DNA from 2 places in the Streptomyces anthophorae genome. Region 2 is predicted to be linked to the other one. Evidence: predicted binding sites of a transcription regulator. Region 2 holds the regulator's gene; the other holds the start of a gene.
The links. The regulator HrcA, encoded in region 2, represses chaperone genes, less so after heat shock. The targets are predictions, from matches to a motif close to TTNGCACTCNGNNNNNCNGAGTGCNAA.

Region 1 (9,855 bases), 2.2 Mb from region 2:
CATCTCGTCGGAGGGCACGGCCGTGGATCCGGGGCCGCGCATGGCGGCGCGTTGCAGATCGGCGACCTTGTGCGCGGCGATGGCGAAGACGAAGGCCTCGAAGGGCCGCCCGGTGTCCTTGTAGCGCGGCAGTGCGAGCAGCACCGCGACGCAGACCTCCTGGGCGAGATCCTCCACGAAGTGCCGCGCGTCCCCAGGGAGCCGGGAAAGACGCGTGCGGCAGTAGCGGATCGCGAGGGGGTGGACATGCGCGAGCAGATCGTGCGTGGCCTGCTCGTCACCGTCCACGGCGCGGCCGACGAGCGTACCGATGACCCCCTGGGGCGTCGCTGCCTCGTCGTCACGCATCGGTCCATGGTGCCCCGACGCCTTCCCGCCCGTGACACCGTGCCCGTAGTTGTGCACCGAAGCGTTATGAGCAGGTGCGCCGGAACTCATCTCCTGCGCCCTCCCCTCTCGCTGACCCTGCTCGCCCGACTCGTCCCCGAGGAACTCCACACCCTCAAGGATGCGGCATCGCGCGCGAAGCGTCGAAAAGTCGCGGCGCGACGGGCCGGAGCGGCGTCCCTCACGGCGGGTCCACCGCGCCCCGGAGGGCGCGGGGGTGTGCCGATCAGCGGCTCGTCAGCGAACCAGGCCCCAGCGGAACCCGAGCGCCACCGCGTGCGCGCGGTCCGAGGCGCCGAGCTTCTTGAACAGGCGACGCGCGTGCGTCTTGACCGTGTCCTCGGAGAGGAACAGCTCACGCCCGATCTCGGCGTTGGACCGTCCGTGGCTCATGCCCTCGAGCACCTGGATCTCCCGCGCGGTGAGCGTGGGGGCGGCCCCCATCTCGGCCGAGCGCAGTCTGCGCGGGGCGAGCCGCCAGGTCGGGTCGGCGAGCGCCTGCGTCACCGTGGCCCGCAGCTCGGCGCGCGAGGCGTCCTTGTGCAGATAGCCCCGGGCGCCGGCGGCGACCGCGAGGGCCACACCGTCCAGGTCCTCGGCCACGGTGAGCATGATGATGCGCGCACCGGGGTCGGCGGAGAGCAGCCGCCGCACCGTCTCGACGCCGCCCAGGCCGGGCATGCGTACGTCCATCAAAATCAGGTCCGAGCGGTCGGCGCCCCAGCGGCGGAGTACTTCCTCGCCGTTGGCCGCGGTCGTCACGCGCTCGACGCCGGGCACGGTCGCGACCGCGCGGCGCAGCGCCTCTCGGGCAAGCGGGGAGTCGTCGCAGACGAGGACGGATGTCATGACCGTCCTCCGCAGCTGATGCGCGTCACCTTGAGCCTCCAGGCTGTGTACGAATCGTCACCTGTGCGGTCGACACTCAACAAGGCAATCGGACACCTGCCCGAGCGCTTGTTCATTCAACCGCCTCCGCACTCTCAACGACGGTCACTCGAAAGAGTTACGGGTCGGACGGCCTCCTTCGGCACTCTACGTGAGGGCGCGAACACGGTGCGGACAGCGCGACGGACCCACAAAGTTTCATCACAAGCTATGCCCCATTTGGAAGGTTTTCCTTCCTTTTGCTGGTGTCTGTAGCTAGATTCGCAATGAGTCATATTTTCATCTCCTTAGACAGTAGATGTACGGTCATGGGCACCGTATCCGCGTCTGAACGGCTACAAGGGGACACAGCAATGGCAGATTTCTCCCGCCTTCCCGGACCGAACGCCGATCTGTGGGACTGGCAGCTCCTCGCGGCCTGCCGCGGGGTGGACAGCTCGCTCTTCTTCCACCCGGAGGGCGAGCGTGGGGCGGCACGCAGCGCCCGTGAGAACTCGGCCAAGGAGGTCTGCATGAGGTGCCCGGTGCGCGCGGAGTGCGCTGCTCACGCCCTACAGGTGCGCGAGCCGTACGGCGTGTGGGGCGGCCTCACGGAGGACGAGCGCGAAGAGCTCATGGGGCGGGCCAGGAACAGGCTCGTCACGGCGTCGGCCCCGAGTGGAGGACATGCCGCCACAAGCGGCGCACACAACTGAAGGAACGTTTCTGCAAGGTCCGTGGACGTGGGCGCGCCGAGGTGCGCCCACGTCCGTTCTCAGCGTGTCGCGGCCTTCGCGAGGTGCTCGAGGGTCGCGCCGACCGCGGGCACCTGCGCGAGGTCGGGCAGCGTGAGCGCGACGATCTCGCGGCGCACCGGGGGCTCGACGGTCACTGTGCGTGCACCCTTGGGGCGAACGGACTCGATGGCCAGTTCGGGGAGGACCGCCACGCCGAGACCGGCGCTGACGAGTCCGACCACCGCCGGATAGTCGTCCGTCGCGAAGTCGATGCGCGGGGCGAACCCGGCGCCCCTGCACACCTCGACCAGCTGACGGCGGCAGCGCGGGCAGCCCGCGATCCACGGCTCGTCCGCGAACGCGTCGATGGTGACCGAGCCCGCTCCGGCCAGCGGGTGCCCCTCGGGGACGAGGCCCACGAGCCGGTCCGCGAACAGCGTGCGTACGACGAGGTCGTCCCAGTCCTCGGCGGCGTGCGCCCCTTCGTAGCGAAAGGCGAGCGCGACGTCGCAGTCGCCCTCGCGCAGCATCTCCACGGAGCGCGGCGGCTCCGCCTCGACCAGGGACACCCGCGTGCCGGGGTGTTCGGCGCGCAGGGCGGCGAGGGCGGTGGGGACGAGTGTCGAGCTGCCGCTGGGGAAGGACACGAGCCTGACGCGCCCCGCCCTCAGTCCCGCGATGGCGGCGACCTCCTCCTCGGCAGCGGTGAGCCCGGCGAGGATGCCCGACGCGTGCCGCACCAGGGCCTCGCCGGCCTGCGTGAGCCGCATCTCGCGGCCGGTGCGGATCAGCAGCGGGGTGCCGGCCGAGGACTCCAGGGCCTTCATCTGCTGGCTCACGGCGGGCTGGGTGCAGCCCAGCTCGCGGGCCGCCGCGGAGAAGGAGCCGGTGGCGGCGACGGCGCGCAGGACACGGAGATGACGGGCCTCGATCACCCCTCAAGCATAAGCGACTCTTGGGGATCGCGCCTGATAATGCGTGGCGGCTTTGGGTATCGGTCCCGTAGCGTTCCGCGCATGAAGCTTCTGTCGCTGAATCTCGGCCGTCCCAGGGCCGTCGAGTACACGGACCAGCCCGAGGGCGTCACAGGCATCGACAAGCGCCCGGTCACCGGCCCCGTGCGGGTGGCGGCGCCCGGCCCCGAGGGGGTCGGCGGGAGCGGGCTCGCCGGGGACGCGGTGTGCGACCTGCGGCATCACGGCGGGGACCATCAGGCCGTGTACGCGTACGCGCGTGAGGACCTGGACGCGTGGGGCAAGGAGCTCGACCGTTCGCTGCCCAGCGGCGCGTTCGGCGAGAACCTCACGACGGCGGGGGTCGACGTGTCGGGCGCGAGGATCGGCGAGCGCTGGCGGGTCGGGGCGGAGCTGGTCCTGGAGGTGACGTCCGGGCGCATTCCGTGCCGGACCTTCCAGGGGCATCTCGGCGAGCGGGGCTGGGTCAAGCGGTTCACGCAGGACGGGACGCCGGGGGCGTATCTCCGGGTGATCGAGCCGGGCGAGATCCGGGCGGGCGACGCGATCGAGGTAGTGCACCGGCCGGACCACGAGGTGACGGTGGCGTTTCAGTTCAGGGCGGTGACGACGGAGCGGGGGTTGCTGCCGCGGTTGCTTGTGGCCGGGGAGGCGCTGCATCCCGAGGCGTTTCGCTCCGCGCGGGAGTACGTCGAGAAGTACGGCTCGTAGGTCCCCGTTGCGGCCTCCCGTGCCTACGCCACGGGGCTGATCTTGCGGCACCGGCGTTGCGGCCTCGGGGGACCTGTCTGGGGCCCCGCGGGGGCTGGTTTGCGGCGCGGTGGTTGCGGTCTCGGGGCTCTGCCCCGGTCCCCGCGCCTCAATCGCCGGCGGGGCTGATCTTGCCGCACCGTGCTTGCGGCCCTCGCGGAACCTGCCCGGGGCCCGCAGGGGCTGGATTGCGGCACGGCGGTTGCGGCCTCGGGGCTCCGCCCCGGACCCCGCTGCTCAATCGCCGCAGGGGCTTGATTTTGCCCGCCCACCCGCAGGCGACGGCCCTCGCCTGTCTCCGCCGCTCATCTCCCACCCACCCGCCCCCTCCAGGGGCGTCGGCCTCACGGGGTGCCGCCCCCCCCCCCCCCCCCCCCCCCCTCTGCGGCAACTCGCCGCCGGCCCGGCCCCGCGCCTGGCGCGGTCGACCGTCACCGGCTTGGGCAATCTGCCGCCAGGCCCGGCTTCCCGCCCGCGCGGTCGACCGCCACCACCACAGGTGACTGCCGCCGACCCCGCTCCCCCACCCCTTACCGTCGGCCGCACCCGCCTTGGGCGAACTGCCACCGAGCTCGCTCCCCCGCCCCTTACGGTCGACCGCACCCGACTTGGGCGAACTGCCACCGAGCCCGCCTCCCCACCCCTTACGGTCGACCGCACCCGACTTGGGCGAACTGCCACCGAGCCCGCCTCCCCACCCCTTGCGGTCGGCCGCACCCGGCTTGGGCAATCTGCCGCCTTGGGCGGCAGGGTGGGCAAGGCGGCCCCCGGTGCCGCGCAACGTAAAGGTCGGGCGCGGCCCCGGTGCAGCCCACAAGTCCGGTGCCGCGTAAGGAGTCCGGTCGTTGGCGCCGCGTGACGGAAGCGACGAGTGCCGCCCCGGCACAGCCCCGGGGCCACGGGGGCCGAAGCCCCCGGAGGGGGCGGGCGGGTGGGAGATGAGCGGGGAACGGGGCAAGAGGCGGTGCCGCGCAATCCTCACGACAGGCGCCACCCCGGTACGCTCCGCGCGCCTCTCGCGGTGGGCGCCGACTCCGGCAAGGCGCCGCCCCGGCTCCGCGGAATCCTGACGGCAAGCGTCGACCCCGGCACAGCGCCCCCCCGCCTCCGCGCAACCCGACCGCAAGCATCAAGACGCCGCCCCGCCTCCGCGCAACGGAAACAGGGCCCCCGCCCCGGGGGTGTGATCACGGGCACGGTTGCGTGCTCATAACCTGGGCGCATGACTACCGCCCTGATCACCGGATCCACCGCAGGCATCGGCGCCGCCTTCGCCCGCCGACTCGCCGCCGACGGACACAACCTGGTGCTCGTCGCGCGCGACGCCAAGCGGCTGCACGAGCAGGCGACAGAGCTGCACGACCGGCACGGCATCGAGGCCGAGGTGCTCGCCGCCGACCTGGCCACGGAGGACGGCATCGCGGCGGTCGAGGCGCGGCTGACGGACCGTAAGGCGGCGGTCGACCTGTTGGTCAACAACGCCGGGTTCGGCAACAAGGGGCACTACCTGGAAGTCCCGATGGCCGACGAGCTGACGATGCTGAAGGTGCACTGCGAGGCGGTGCTGCGGCTGACCTCGGCGGCAGCGGGGGCGATGCGCGAGCGCGGCCGCGGCGGCGTCGTGAACGTGGCGTCGGTGGCGGCCTTCGTGCCCCGCGGCACGTACGGCGCGTCGAAGGCGTGGGTCGTGCAGTTCACGCAGGGCGCGGCGAAGGACCTCGCGGGCAGCGGGGTGCGGCTGATGGCGCTGTGCCCGGGCTTCGTCCGTACGGAGTTCCACGAGCGAGCGGGGATGGACACGGACAACATTCCGAAGTGGATGTGGCTCGACGCGGACAAGCTGGTCGCGGCGGCGCTTGCGGACCTCTCGCGCGGCCGCACCCTCTCGATCCCCGACCCCCGGTACAAGGCCCTGATGGGCGTCGTGAAGGTGACCCCGCGGGCCCTCCTGGGTGGGATCACGTCCCGGACGGGCCGCAAGTACGGCCCGCAGTAACGCTCTTACGCCCTCGAAGGGCAAACGCCGAGGCCCGGCTCCCCGCGACGGGGAGCCGGGCCTCGGTCGCTTCAAGCGAAGCGGAGCGGGTCAGTGCGAGTGACCGTGCCCGTGGCCACCGGCCTCGGGCTCCTCCTCCGCCGGCTTCTCGACGACCAGGGTCTCGGTCGTGAGCAGCAGGGAGGCGATGGAGGCGGCGTTCTCCAGGGCGGAGCGCGTGACCTTGACCGGGTCGATGACGCCGGCCTTGACCAGGTCGACGTACTCGCCGGTCGCGGCGTTGTAGCCGTTGCCCTTGTCGAGCTCCTTGACCTTGGAGACGATCACGTAGCCCTCCTGGCCGGCGTTCTCGCCGATCCAGCGGAGCGGCTCGACGACCGCGCGGCGGACGACGGCGACACCGGTGGCCTCGTCGCCCTCCTTGCCGAGCGAACCGTCGAGGACCTTGGAGGCGTGCACCAGAGCGGAGCCACCACCGGAGACGATGCCCTCCTCGACCGCGGCGCGGGTCGCGGAGATGGCGTCCTCCAGACGGTGCTTCTTCTCCTTGAGCTCGACCTCGGTCGCGGCACCGACGCGGATCACGCAGACGCCGCCGGCCAGCTTCGCGAGGCGCTCCTGGAGCTTCTCGCGGTCCCAGTCGGAGTCCGTGTTCTCGATCTCGGCCTTGATCTGCGCGACGCGGCCCTGGACGTCCTCGGACTTGCCGCCACCGTCGACGATGGTGGTGTCGTCCTTGGTGATGGTCACGCGGCGCGCGGTGCCGAGCACCTCGAGACCGGCCTGGTCGAGCTTGAGGCCGACCTCCTCGGCGATGACGGTGGCACCGGTGAGGGTGGCCATGTCCTGGAGCATCGCCTTGCGGCGGTCACCGAAGCCGGGGGCCTTGACCGCGACGGCGTTGAACGTGCCGCGGATCTTGTTCACGACCAGGGTCGACAGGGCCTCGCCCTCGACGTCCTCGGCGATGATCAGGAGCGGCTTGGAGCCACCGTTCTGGATGACCTTCTCCAGGAGCGGGAGCATGTCCTGGATCGAGCCGATCTTGCCCTGGTGGATCAGGATGTACGGGTCGTCGAGGACGGCCTCCATACGCTCCTGGTCGGTGACGAAGTACGGGGACAGGTAGCCCTTGTCGAAGGCCATGCCCTCGGTGAAGTCGAGCTCCAGACCGAAGGTGTTGGACTCCTCGACGGTGATGACACCGTCCTTGCCGACCTTGTCCATCGCCTCGGCGATGAGCTCGCCGACCTGGTTGTCCTGGGCGGACAGACCGGCGACGGCGGCGATGTCGGACTTCTCGTCGATCGGGCGGGCGGTCGCGAGGAGGTCCTCGGACACGGCCTTGACCGCGGCGTCGATGCCCTTCTTCAGGGCGGCCGGGGAGGCACCCGCGGCGACGTTGCGCAGGCCTTCCTTGACGAGGGCCTGGGCGAGCACGGTGGCGGTGGTCGTACCGTCACCCGCGATGTCGTTGGTCTTGGTCGCCACCTCCTTCACCAGCTGCGCGCCGAGGTTCTCGTACGGGTCCTCGACCTCGACCTCACGGGCGATCGTGACGCCGTCGTTGGTGATGGTGGGGGCGCCGAACTTCTTGTCGATGACGACGTTGCGGCCCTTGGGGCCGATCGTCACCTTGACCGTGTCGGCAAGCTTGTTGACGCCGCGCTCGAGGGCGCGACGGGCGTCCTCGTCGAACTTCAGGATCTTCGCCATGGAGCTGAGTCAGTCCTCTCGAAAAAGCGAACCGCGCCCCTCGCACCCGGCAATATCAGCGGGGGCCAGGGGCGCGGTTCAAAGCATTCTGCTTCAGTGAAGCTGGGAAAGCTCGGGTGAATTACTTCTCGACGATCGCGAGCACGTCGCGAGCCGAGAGGACGAGGTACTCGTCGCCGTTGTACTTCACCTCGGTGCCGCCGTACTTGCTGTACAGCACGACGTCGCCGACCTTGACGTCGAGCGGAAGGCGCTCGCCGTTCTCGAAGCGGCCGGGACCCACGGCGAGGACGGCGCCCTCCTGGGGCTTCTCCTTCGCGGTGTCCGGAATGACCAGGCCAGAGGCCGTGGTCTGCTCGGCGTCGAGCGGCTGGACCACAATGCGGTCCTCGAGCGGCTTGATGGCAACCTTGGAGCTGGAGGTCGTCACGATCCGGTCTCCCCCTTCGGAGATCTCACGGGGTTAACAGTCTGGGGTGGCGACCAGGTGGATCCGTCGTCGCGGGTGCCGGACCTGCCCGTCGCTGTTGGCACTCTCCACTGGTGAGTGCCAGGGCCGAGACTATGACCGCGATTAGCACTCGGTCAAGCGGACTGCTAATCGACGGCAGATCTTCGCTCCGGTCCGGCTCACGGACGGTCCTCACAGATAGTCCTCCAGGGCCGCCACCTCGTACCCCTCCGCCTCGATGCGGCGCAGCAGACGCGGGGTCGTCCCCGCGCGGGCCCCGAGGATGTCGCCGGGCCGCAGCCGGCCGCCGTCCGGCCCGCGCCACAGGACGATCGCGTCGACGCCGCACTCGGCCGCCGCCTGGAGCGTGTTCCCGTCGTACGCGCCCCGGGGCGGGTGGAGCAGGCGCGGTGCCGCCCCGAAGCGGGCCCGCACGCGGTCGCGCTGCCCGCAGATCTCGGCGTGCTGCCCCACGTACCCGAGGCCCGGCAGCAGGGGCCGGGTGAGGGTGCGGTTCTGCACCCGGGCGCCCAGGGCGCTCAGTTCGCCGAGGCGGCCACCGTCCGCGCCCGCTCCCGCGAGGAACAGCGAGACCGGGAGGCGGCGGTCGCGGACCAGGTCGACGAAGCGGGGGTCCCGCCCGGCCCCGTCCTCGTACACGAGGAAGACCACCTTGTCGCGGGTGGGGACGCGGGAGACGACCGGCGGGACCGCCGCCCCGGGGCCCGGCGCCACTCGCGGCGGCGGGGCGGCCTCCCGCGCGCACCCGACGAGCAGCACGGCGGCCAGGGCGCAGCCGGACAGCCGCGCCCACGGCCCGCGCGGTGTCACAGGTAGTCCTCCAGGCGCGCCACCGCATAGCCCCTGTCGGTGAGGTACTTCATGAGGTTGCGGATCATGTCGGGCATCGTGCCCTTCCAGTCCTTGCGGCCCCGGAAGTGCGTGAGCAGGATGTCGCCCGGATGGATGCTGCGGTCCCACTCGCGGTAGTCCATGCGGTCCACGAACGCCTCGGCGTTCCAGATCGGGGCGTACGCGATGCCGCAGGCCTTGGCGGCGCGCAGGGTGTCCTGGTTGTAGTCGCCGAACGGCGGGCGGAAGAGCGTGGGCCGTTTGCCGTACTTCTCCTCGATGACGTCCTGCATCCCGCAGATCTCGCGCTTCTGCCGCGCGTACGACAGGCCGGGCAGGTACGGGTGGTGGAGCGTGTGGTTGTTGAGGGTGACGCCGCGGGCCTGCATCTGCTTGAAGTAGCCGTACCGCGGTCTGACCTCGGCGTCGGTGAGGAAGGCCGTGTACGGGATCCGCAGTTCGCTCATCATCTTCAGGAACCGCGGGTCCTTCTCGGCCCCGTCGTCGATGGTGAGGAAGACGACCTTGTCCTTGGTCGGGACCGTCGTGAACACGGGCGGCAGGCCGAGCCGCTTCTGGCCGTCGACCTCGAAGCCCTGGCGCGCCTCGATGACCGGCTTCTTCGCGGGCGGGGGCGGCGCGGTCAGCGGCACGTCGGCGAGGCCCCAGCGCTTGCTCGCCGCGACGAGCGCGGCCCGCTGGGCGCGCAGCTTCGTCGCGTACGCGTCGAGGGCGCGGGCGGGGGCGTCCTGGAGGCCCTTGTGCGCCTGCTGGCCGGGGGCCGGTTCCACCGGGGCGTCCCGCTCGGCCGTGCCGCCTGCCGCGCATCCCGTGGCGAGGGCGGACGCGGCGAGCAGCGCGCCGAGGAGGCGGACGCCGAGGGCCCGGCCGGGGCTTCCGCGTCTCTTCCTGGTCAACTTTCGGACGCTTTCTTCGTTTTGTCGTACTAGTTGCATGGCGCCGGATCCTGGCAGCTCACCGGCCCGTTCCGGGGCCGACACCGCCGCCTGGCGCGCACCGTCGCCCGCCTGGCCCACAATGGGCCGGTGAGCTCCTCCCCTTCGCCCGCCGGCCTCTCCGCCCTCCTGTCCCCCGAGGGCCAGGTCCTGCTCGACGAACTCCGTG
Region 2 (9,855 bases):
ACGTCGCCGCTGTCCCGCTCGACGAGCAGCACCCGGCCGTCGTGCGAGGCGACGGCGACCCGGCCGCCGTCGGGCGCCACGGTCAGGGCGAGCACCCGGCCGAGCCGCCCGGCGCCGAGTCTGCGCGGCGTTGCGCCGGGCGCGGCCCCTGTGGCGGGCGCGAACTCCAGGGCGTCGTCGCCCTCGGCGTCCGTCACCCACACCACGTGTTCCTCGCCGTCGACGCGGAAGGTGTGCGGGAGCCGGGCCCGTACGCCCGGTTCGGCGGCCAGCGCGCGGGCGGGGCCCGCCCGGTGGGTCACCCAGTGCACGGCGCCGCGCACGTTGACGGCGCTGCCGCGTCCGGTGTGGTCGGGGGACGCGGCGCCGAACCAGTTCGCGGCGTCGACGGGGCGCGGCTGCATGTCGACGCGCTGGCCGCCGAGGCGGATGTCGAGGCGGCGCGGCTCCACGCCCTCGTCGAGGCCCTCGACCAGCCACAGTTCACCGGCGCTCGCGTAGACGACCCGCTCGCCGTCGGTGGCCGCGTGCCGCGCGTAGAAGCCTCCCCCGGACTCCGTCCGGGAGGTGCCCCCTACGGCGCTGTGCCGCCGCAGTTCGGAGCCGTCGGGCAGGGACGAGTAGAGCGCGCCGACGCCCTCGTGGTCGGAGAGGAACGCGACGCGCTCCCCCACCCACATCGGGCACTCGATGTTCCCGTCGAGCTCGGTGTGCAGCCGCCCGAAGTCGCCTTCGCCGCTCCGGTCGATCCACAGCTTGCCCGCCGTGCCGCCCCGGTACCGCTTCCACCAGGCGGCCTCCCGGCCCATCGGCGCGGACAGCAGCAGGACCTGGGACCGCGGCCCGAACGCGACGCCGCCCACCGGCCCGTACGGCAGTGTCTCGGCCGGTCCGCCGTCCAGCGGCACGGCCCGCGCCCAGCTGCGGCGCAGGGATGCCTGGCCGTGCGTGGTGGTGGCGAGCACCCGTCCGTCGGGGGTCCAGCCGCGCACGTTCGTCGTCCAACTCCCCCAGTGCGTCAGGCGCTTGGCCGGCCCGCCGGCCACCGGGGCGATGTGCACCTCCGGGGCCCCGTCGCGGCGCGAGGTCCAGGCGACCGTCCCGCCGTCCGGGGAGAGCCGGGGGTGTGCGACGGGCATGTTGTCGGCGCTGACCCGCCAGACGCGGCCGCCGTCGAGGGGCGCGGCCCACACGTCGTCCTCGGCGGTGAAGACCACCAACTCGCCTTGCAGGTGCGGGAACCGGAGGTATGCAGGAGTCGTCACCCGGCCCAGCCTAAATTTGGCCGCGTGCCACGTCAGCCCGTCCGATCACTTGTGGTGGAAAGTCGGCGTCACTTGCCGTGGAACGTGGGCGGCGGCCCCGTCACCGTGACGGTCTCGGTGACCGTGCTGGTGGAGCCCGGTTGGGGCTCCTGCGGCTCGGGTTCCTGTGGCTTCGGGTCCTGCGAGGGCGCCGGCTGCTGCGATTCCTGCGGGGGCGAAGTGCTGTCGTTCGCTGCGCAGTTGCCGAGCACCGCGTAGCTGAACCACACCTTGCCGTCGATGCGCGCGATGGTCTTCCCCCGCACGCACTTTCCGGAGACGACCCCGTACACCCACCCCTGCACGGTGATGTCCTTGCCGTCCTCGGTCTTCCCCCGGCAGTCGACCTTCACCTCGCCCGCCGTGGCACTGCCGGACGGCGAGCCGCCGGCCGTCGAGCTGCTGCTGTACGAGCCGGTGCAGCTGAGCCAGTCGACCTTGGCGTGCTGCCGGTTGAGCTCGGCGGTGGCCAGCTGGTCGGTGGTGATCGCGACCGTCGACACGTTGAGGTCGCCCTCGATCGGCTGGCACGCGACGCCCGTGGCGACGACGGCAGCGACGAGGACGAGCCCGCCGAACCCCCTCGATCCCCGCATGCACGGCAGAATGCCAGCGGACGTACAGCCTCGGTAGTGCGGTTGCGGCCACTATCGGGACAATGTGCGGGCGGGTGTCTAACCCCACCGTCCCGTACGCCCCAGCAGCAACGCCACTGCCGCCGTTCCGGCCGTCGAGGTGCGCAGGACGCTCCGCCCGAGCCGCATCGGAAGCGCCCCGGCCTCCTCGAACACCGCCAGCTCCTCGGGCGACACACCGCCTTCGGGGCCGACGACGAGCACGATCTCGCCGCTGTCCGGAAGTCCGGCCGAAGCCAGCGCCCCGCTCGGGGCGTCCCGGTCCTCGTGCAGCACCGCCGCGAAGTCCGCCCCGGCGAGCAGCGCGGCGACCTCCTTCGTCGTCGCGGCCTCCTCGACGACCGGAAAGCGCACCCGCCGCGACTGCTTCCCGGCCTCGCGCGCGGTGTTCCGCCACTTTCCGAGCGCCTTGAGCCCGCGGTCGCCGCGCCACTGCGTGATGCACCGGGACGCGGCCCACGGCACGATCGCGTCGACGCCCGTCTCGGTCATGGTCTCCACGGCGAGCTCGCCCCGGTCGCCCTTCGGCAGGGCCTGTACGACGGTGATCCGCGGCCGCTCCTCGGCCTCGACGTGCACGGGACCCGCCTCGACCGCGAGCCGGTCCTTGCCCTCGCTGCCGGTGACGACGGCCTCGCACCACGAGCCGAGCCCGTCGGTGAGGGTCACGGTCTCGCCGGCCCGCAGCCGCTTCACGGAGACGGCGTGCCGCCCCTCGGGCCCGTCGAGCACATACGGGCGGTCGCCGGGGACGTCCCCCTCGACGACGAACACGGGAGCGGTCATCAGGCGGCACCCCGCTGCGTCAACGCGGCCCTCGCGGCGTCGAGTTCGGCGGCCAGGACCTCCACGAGGTGCCCGGCCGGGAGCTCCCGGGCGAGCCGGTGTCCCTGGCCCGCCCACAGCGCCATGCCCTGCGGGTCACCGGCCTTGGCCGCGGCCTTGCGCAGCGGCGACGTCATGTGGTGGACCTGCGGGTACGCGGCGGGGGCGTACGGGCCGTGCTCGCGCATGAACCGGTTGACGAGGCCGCGCGCGGGGCGGCCGGAGAAGGCCCGCGTCAGTTCGGTCCGGTTGAACAGCGGGTTGGTCATGGCCTGCTTGTGCGGCTCCGGCGCGCCGGACTCCGGGGTGACCAGGAACGCGGTGCCGAGCTGCGCGAGATCGGCGCCGGCCGCGAGCACCGCGGCGATCTGCGCGCCGCGCATGATGCCGCCCGCGGCGATGATCGGCAGCTGCACGGTCTCGCGCACCTGCGCGATCAGCGACAGGAGGCCGATCCCGCTGCCGTCGGCCTCGGGGTTGTCCCGATGCGTGCCCTGATGGCCGCCGGCCTCGATCCCCTGTACGCACACCAGGTCGGCGGCGGCCTCCTGCGCGGCCTGCGCCTCCTCCACCGTCGTGACGGTGACGCCGACCTTCGTGCCGACGCGTTGCAGCGCCTGGACGTCCGCGCGGCGGGGGCAGCCGAAGGTGAAGGTGACCAGCGGGACGGGGTCGTCGACGAGGATCGCGAGCTTGGCGTCGTAGCCGTCGTCGCCGCAGCTGTCGGTCTCGCCGAGCGGGGTGCGGTACCAGGTGGCCTCGCCCGCGAGCTGGTTGCGGTAGACCTCGACGGTGGCCGGGTCCGCGTGTTCGGTCTGCGGCATGAAGAGGTTCACGCCGAAGGGGCGTCCGGTGAGCGCCCGCACCTGTTTGATCTCCTGGTACATCCCGTCGGCCGTTTTGTATCCGGCGGCGAGGAAACCGAGCCCTCCGGCCTCGGCCACGGCGGCGACCAGGGCGGGGTGCGAAGCGCCGCCCGCCATGGGGGCCTGCACGATCGGGAGGGGGCAGAGATCGGTCAGTGCGGAGGACATGCCCGCATCGTGCCACGTCCCCTCCGGGGGGCCGAATCGACCCGGCTCCCGCCCGCACACGTCACGGGGCTCCGCCCCGGACCCCGCTGCTCAATCGCCGCAGGGGCTGAAAATCAGGGCCCGGACATACCTATCGCCGGCGGGGCTTGATTTATCAAGCCCCGCCGGCGATTGAGGCGCGGGGTCCGGGGCGGAGCCCCGGGGCCGTAACGCCGGTGCGGCGTAAACGGGTGGCTCAACGGCCGTTGAACGCGTCCTTCAGACGGGAGAACAGACCCTGCTGACCCGGCTGGAACTGCCCCGTGGGCCGCTCCTCGCCGCGCAGCTTCGCGAGCTCCCGCAGCACCCGCTCCTGCTCCGGGTCCAGCTTCTGCGGCGTCATGACCTCGACGTGCACGATGAGGTCGCCACGGCCGCCGCCCCGCAGATGCGTGACACCGCGCCCGTGCAGCGGAACCGACTGGCCGGACTGGGTGCCGGGCCGGATGTCGATCTCCTCCGTGCCGTCGAGCGTCTCCAGCGGCACCTTCGTGCCGAGGGCCGCCGCCGTCATCGGGATGGTGACCGTGCAGTGCAGATCGTCGCCGCGCCGCTGGAAGGTCGGGTGCGGCAGCTCGTGGATCTCCACGTACAGGTCACCGGCGGGACCGCCGCCGGGGCCGACCTCGCCCTCGCCCGCGAGCTGGATCCGCGTGCCGTTGTCCACACCGGCCGGGATCTTCACCGTGAGCGTGCGACGGGACCGGATCCGGCCGTCGCCCGCGCACTCGGGGCACGGCGTCGGGACGACCGTGCCGAAGCCCTGACACTGCGGGCACGGCCGCGAGGTCATGACCTGGCCGAGGAAGGACCGCGTCACCTGCGAGACCTCACCGCGCCCGCGACACATGTCGCAGGTCTGCGCCGAGGTGCCGGGCGCCGCGCCCTCACCGCTACAGGTCGTACAGACCACAGCCGTGTCGACCTGAATGTCCTTGGTGGTGCCGAAGGCCGCCTCGTCCAGCTCGACCTCGAGCCGGATCATGGCGTCCTGGCCACGGCGCGTGCGGGACCGGGGTCCCCGCTGCGACGCCGTGCCGAAGAAGGCATCCATGATGTCCGAGAAGTTCCCGAACCCGCCGGCGCCGAAGCCACCGGCCCCGCCGCCTCCGCCGGCCTGCGACAGGGGGTCGCCCCCGAGGTCGTAGACCTGCTTCTTCTGCGGGTCGGAGAGCACCTCGTAGGCGGCGTTGATCTCCTTGAAGCGCTCCTGAGTCTTCGGGTCCGGATTCACGTCCGGGTGAAGCTCACGCGCCAGCCTTCGGAAGGCCTTCTTGATTTCGTCCTGGGAAGCGTCGCGGCGCACGCCGAGTACGGCGTAGTAGTCCGTGGCCACTTACGACTCCGCCAGGATCTGTCCGACGTAACGTGCCACTGCGCGTACTGCTCCCATCGTTCCCGGGTAATCCATGCGGGTCGGGCCGACCACGCCGAGCTTGGCCACTGCCTCGCCGCCCGAACCGTAGCCGACCGACACGACGGATGTGGAGTTGAGTCCCTCATGGGCGTTCTCATGACCGATCCGTACGGCCATGCCCGAATCTCCCAGCTCGCCAAGGAGCTTGAGGAGCACGACCTGCTCCTCAAGGGCCTCCAGAACGGGCCGGATGGTGAGGGGAAAATCATGTCCGAAGCGCGTGAGATTGGCGGTACCGCCGATCATCAGCCGCTCCTCGGTCTCCTCGACGAGTGTCTCCAGAAGAGTGGAGAGCACCGTGGAGACCGTGCCCCGGTCCTCCTGCTCGAAGGCCTCCGGCAGGTCCTGCACCAGCTGCGGCACGTCGGCGAACCTGCGGCCCGCGACGCGGCTGTTCAGCCGGGCCCGCAGATCCGCGAGGGAGGACTCGCCGAACGGCGCCGGGCAGTCGATCATCCGCTGCTCCACGCGCCCGGTGTCCGTGATCAGTACGAGCATCAGACGGGCGGGCGCGAGCGAGAGCAGCTCGACATGGCGCACGGTGGACCGGGTCAGGGACGGGTACTGGACGATCGCCACCTGCCGCGTGAGCTGCGCGAGCAGCCGCACGGTGCGGCCGACGACGTCGTCGAGATCGACGGCGCCGTCCAGGAAGTTCTGGATGGCGCGCCGCTCGGGCGCGGCCATCGGCTTCACGGCGGTGAGCTTGTCGACGAACAGGCGGTAGCCCTTGTCGGTGGGGATGCGCCCGGCGCTGGTGTGCGGCTGGGCGATGAATCCCTCGTCCTCCAGGGCTGCCATGTCGTTGCGCACGGTCGCCGGCGAGACCCCGAGCTTGTGCCGCTCGGTGAGCGCCTTGGAGCCGACGGGCTCCTCGGTGCCGACGTAGTCCTGGACGATGGCGCGCAGTACTTCGAGCCTGCGTTCGTTGAGCATCGGCGCACACCTCCAGAGAACAGCCGCTGCGTTCGTTCCTTGCGATCTTCCTGCTTTGGCACTCCCTGTGGGCGAGTGCCAATCTTCCCCGGCTCAGTGTACGGCCGGTGGGTACGGGCCCGGCAAGGGAGCTAGCGTCGAGGTATGGAGTTCGCGCAACGTATCGATTGGGCCTCGTCGGGCTGGGAGAGGCTCGCGCCGAACGTGGGGCGGGTGCGGTTGCCCGGCTGGGACTGCACGACCGGCCTCGTGGTCGGTGAAGACGCGGCACTCTTGATCGACACCGGATCCTCACTCCGTGAAGGCGCCCGGCTGCGCGCGGACACCCGGGCGCTCCTCGGTCCGCACCGAAGGGTGACGCATGTCGCGCTGACCCACCCCCATTTCGACCATGTGCTCGGCACGGCCGCGTTCGCGGGGGTCGAGGCGTACGGGGCGGTGGGCATCGACGCCCTCTTCGAGCACGGCGCCGAGGGGCTGCGCGCCGACGCCGTGCGCCACGGGGTGCCCCCGGAGGAGGCGGCCGAGGCGGTCGACATCCTCGTCACTCCGCCGCACCGGGTGTGCGGGGAGCGGACGCTCGACCTGGGCGGCGGCCTGACGGTACTGCTGGCGAACATCGGCCCTGCGCACAGCGGCCACGATCTGGCGGTGCTGGTCCCGGGCGCGCCGGAGATCGTCTTCTGCGGCGACCTGGTGGAGGAGTCGGGCGAACCGCAGGCGGGCCGGGACGCGGCGCCGGGGCACTGGCCCGCGGCGCTCGACCGGCTGCTCGACCTCGGCGGCGAGGACGCGGTGTACGTGCCGGGGCACGGTTCGGTGGTGAATGCGGAGTTCGTCCGCGCGCAACGCGCCACATTGGCGACGCGTTTCGGCGTGTCGTAGCCGGGGACCTGGGACTTCTCTTATCGTCCCTCGAATGCGCCAGTACTCTGCCGATCTCACTCCCCCGTGGAAGCGGAACAAGCCGACCCCCGAGGTGCCGGCCGAACCCGACCTCGTCGTCGAGGAGGTCACCACGGGCTTCTGCGGCGCGGTGATCCGGGTCGAGAAGACGGCGCAGGGGCCGACGGTCACGCTTGAGGACCGCTTCGGCAAGCTCCGGGTGTTCCCGATGGAGCCGCGCGGTTTCATGATCGACGGCAAGGTCGTCACCCTCGTACGTCCCTCGGCGCAGGCCCCGACGCGGCCGGCCCGCAGCGCGTCGGGATCGGTGGCGGTGCCCGGCGCCCGCGCCCGGGTGGCCCGCGCGGGCCGCATCTACGTCGAGGGCAAGCACGATGCCGAGCTCATCGAGCGGGTCTGGGGCCACGACCTGCGCATCGAGGGCGTGGCGGTGGAGTTCCTTGAGGGCGTCGACGACCTCCCGGCGGTCGTCTCCGAGTTCGCGCCGGGGCCGGACGCGCGGCTCGGGGTTCTCGTGGACCACCTGGTGCGGGGCTCGAAGGAGTGGCGCATCGCCCAGTCGGTGACGAGTGAGCACGCGCTGGTCGTGGGCCACCCCTACATCGACATCTGGGAGGCGGTGAAGCCGGCCTCGGTGGGCATCGAGGCGTGGCCGCGTGTGCCGCGCGGGCAGGACTGGAAGACGGGGGTGTGCCGGGCGCTCGGATGGCGGGTGGCGAACACGGGGGAGGCGTGGCAGCACATCCTGTCGCGGGTGCACTCCTACAAGGACCTGGAACCGGAACTCCTCGGCCGAGTCGAGGAACTGATCGACTTCGTGACGGCCCCGGCGTAACTCGCCCCGCACCGTGGTTGCGCTCTCGGGGCTCCGCCCCGGACCCCGCGCCTCAATCGCCGGCGGGGCTTGAATTGCCCACCCGCTCCCTCCCGGGGCGGCGGTCCGAAGTCAGTCGACCAGGTCGCGGACCACGCCATCCGCCAGCAGGCGGCCACGCAACGTCAGGACCGCGCGGCCCGCGGCGAACGGTTCCGCCTCGAGGAGCCCGTCCCGCAGCGCGCCCCGCGCCGCCGCAAGGCCGTCCGCCCGCAGCAGCTCCAACGGGCACCCGTCCCGAAGCCGCAGCTCAAGGAGGATCCGCTCGACCCGGCGGTCCTCCTCCGCCAGTACCTCACGCCCGGCCCCGGGCGACCGCCCACCCGCGAGCGCCGCCGCGTACGCGCCGGGGTGCTTCACGTTCCACCACCGCACCCCGCCCACATGGGAGTGCGCCCCGGGCCCGGCCCCCCACCAGTCGGCCCCGCGCCAGTACAGCTCGTTGTGGAGGCAGCGCCCGGCCTCGGACGTCGCCCAGTTCGACACCTCGTACCAGTCGAACCCGGCCGCGCCGAGCACCTCGTCGGCGATCAGATAGCGGTCCGCGTGCACGTCGTCGTCGGTCATCGGCACCTCGCCGCGCCGGATCCGCCGCGCGAGCTGCGTGCCCTCCTCGACGATCAGCGCGTACGCCGACACGTGGTCGGGCCCCGCCCCGAGCGCCGCGTCGAGCGTGGCCCGCCAGTCGTCGTCCGTCTCTCCGGGGGTGCCGTAGATGAGGTCGAGGTTGACGTGGTCGAACCCCGCCGCCCGGGCCTCCGCGACACAGGCCTCGGGCCGCCCCGGCGTATGCGTCCGGTCGAGGACCTTCAGCACGTGCTGCCGGGCGCTCTGCATCCCGAACGAAATCCGGTTGAAGCCGCCCTCCCGCAGCGTCTCCAGGTAGGCCGGGTCCACCGACTCCGGATTCGCCTCGGTCGTGATCTCCGCGTCGTCCGCGAGCCCGAACTCGTCACGGATCGACCCCAGCATCCGCACGAGATCCGCGGCCGGAAGGAGCGTCGGCGTACCGCCGCCGACGAACACGGTGCGGACCGGGCGCGGGTTGTCCCCCAGGACCTTGCGCGCGAGGCGCACCTCGTCGACCAGCGTCTCCGCGTAGTTGTCACGGGACGCGAGCACGCCGCCCGTGCCGCGCAGCTCGGTGGCCGTGTACGTGTTGAAGTCGCAGTAGCCGCAGCGCGTGGCGCAGTACGGGACGTGGAGGTAGAAGCCGAGGGGCCGGGAGCCGGACCCGGCGAGGGCGGACGCGGGCAGCGAACCGTCGTCGGGCACGGGCTCACCATCGGGAAGTGCGGAAGGCATGAACCCATTGTCCCGCCTCGCCGGGCAAACCCCGCCTCACTGCGCCTGGAGCACCAGCAGCGCCAGGTCGTCGTCCGGCGGACTGTCCCCGAAAGCGTGCACGAGCCGCCGGATCCGCTCCGCGAGCAGCTGCGCCGTCAGCCCCGCGCACCCGGCGAGCGCCTGCGCCAGACCGTCGCCGTCGTCGAACTGGACGGCACCGCGGCGCCGCTCCGTCACCCCGTCGGTGACACCGAGGAGCGTGTCCCCGGTGCGCATCACGAACGTTTCGCTCGTGTAGTCCGGGTCGTCCACGACACCGAGCAGCACCTGCGGCGCGGCCGCGGCGACGACCTCTCCGCCCGGCCGCATCAGCAGCGGCAGCGGATGCCCGGCGGAGGCGAGGGTGCAGAGCACGCCGTCCTCGGTGGGGGTCAGCTCGCCGTAGAGGAGCGAGAGGAAGCGGGAGGTGGAGCCCTCCGGCGGGACGCCCCGGCCGTCGGCGGCGGCGAGGGCGCGGGCGGCGGCGTCGGAGGCCTCGGTCGCGTCGTCGAGCAGCAGCCTGTTCAGCCGGTCGAGGACCTGCGCGACCTGGTACTCC

Region 1: the regulator HrcA is predicted to act here: its motif matches at 8,002-8,028, upstream of groES (co-chaperone GroES).

Annotation. Positions count from the first base shown of each region.
Region 1 is NZ_JBLWQQ010000001.1:3,833,921-3,843,775, forward strand. Features, by position in the region: gene ACNYS0_RS17045 (sigma-70 family RNA polymerase sigma factor) at 1-348, opposite strand, end outside; gene ACNYS0_RS17050 (response regulator transcription factor) at 625-1,236, opposite strand; gene ACNYS0_RS17055 (WhiB family transcriptional regulator) at 1,629-1,970, shown strand; gene ACNYS0_RS17060 (LysR family transcriptional regulator) at 2,030-2,926, opposite strand; gene ACNYS0_RS17065 (MOSC domain-containing protein) at 3,008-3,676, shown strand; gene ACNYS0_RS17070 (SDR family NAD(P)-dependent oxidoreductase) at 4,938-5,711, shown strand; gene groL (chaperonin GroEL) at 5,802-7,427, opposite strand; gene groES (co-chaperone GroES) at 7,549-7,857, opposite strand; gene ACNYS0_RS17085 (polysaccharide deacetylase family protein) at 8,071-8,709, opposite strand; gene ACNYS0_RS17090 (polysaccharide deacetylase family protein) at 8,706-9,686, opposite strand; gene ACNYS0_RS17095 (class I SAM-dependent methyltransferase) at 9,777-9,855, shown strand, end outside.
Region 2 is NZ_JBLWQQ010000001.1:5,991,265-6,001,119, reverse strand. Features, by position in the region: gene ACNYS0_RS27190 (S41 family peptidase) at 1-1,265, opposite strand, end outside; gene ACNYS0_RS27185 (hypothetical protein) at 1,334-1,900, opposite strand; gene ACNYS0_RS27180 (16S rRNA (uracil(1498)-N(3))-methyltransferase) at 1,979-2,725, opposite strand; gene ACNYS0_RS27175 (nitronate monooxygenase) at 2,725-3,798, opposite strand; gene dnaJ (molecular chaperone DnaJ) at 4,034-5,173, opposite strand; gene hrcA (heat-inducible transcriptional repressor HrcA) at 5,174-6,190, opposite strand; gene ACNYS0_RS27160 (MBL fold metallo-hydrolase) at 6,335-7,075, shown strand; gene ACNYS0_RS27155 (DUF3097 domain-containing protein) at 7,110-7,931, shown strand; gene hemW (radical SAM family heme chaperone HemW) at 8,043-9,275, opposite strand; gene ACNYS0_RS27145 (SpoIIE family protein phosphatase) at 9,312-9,855, opposite strand, start outside.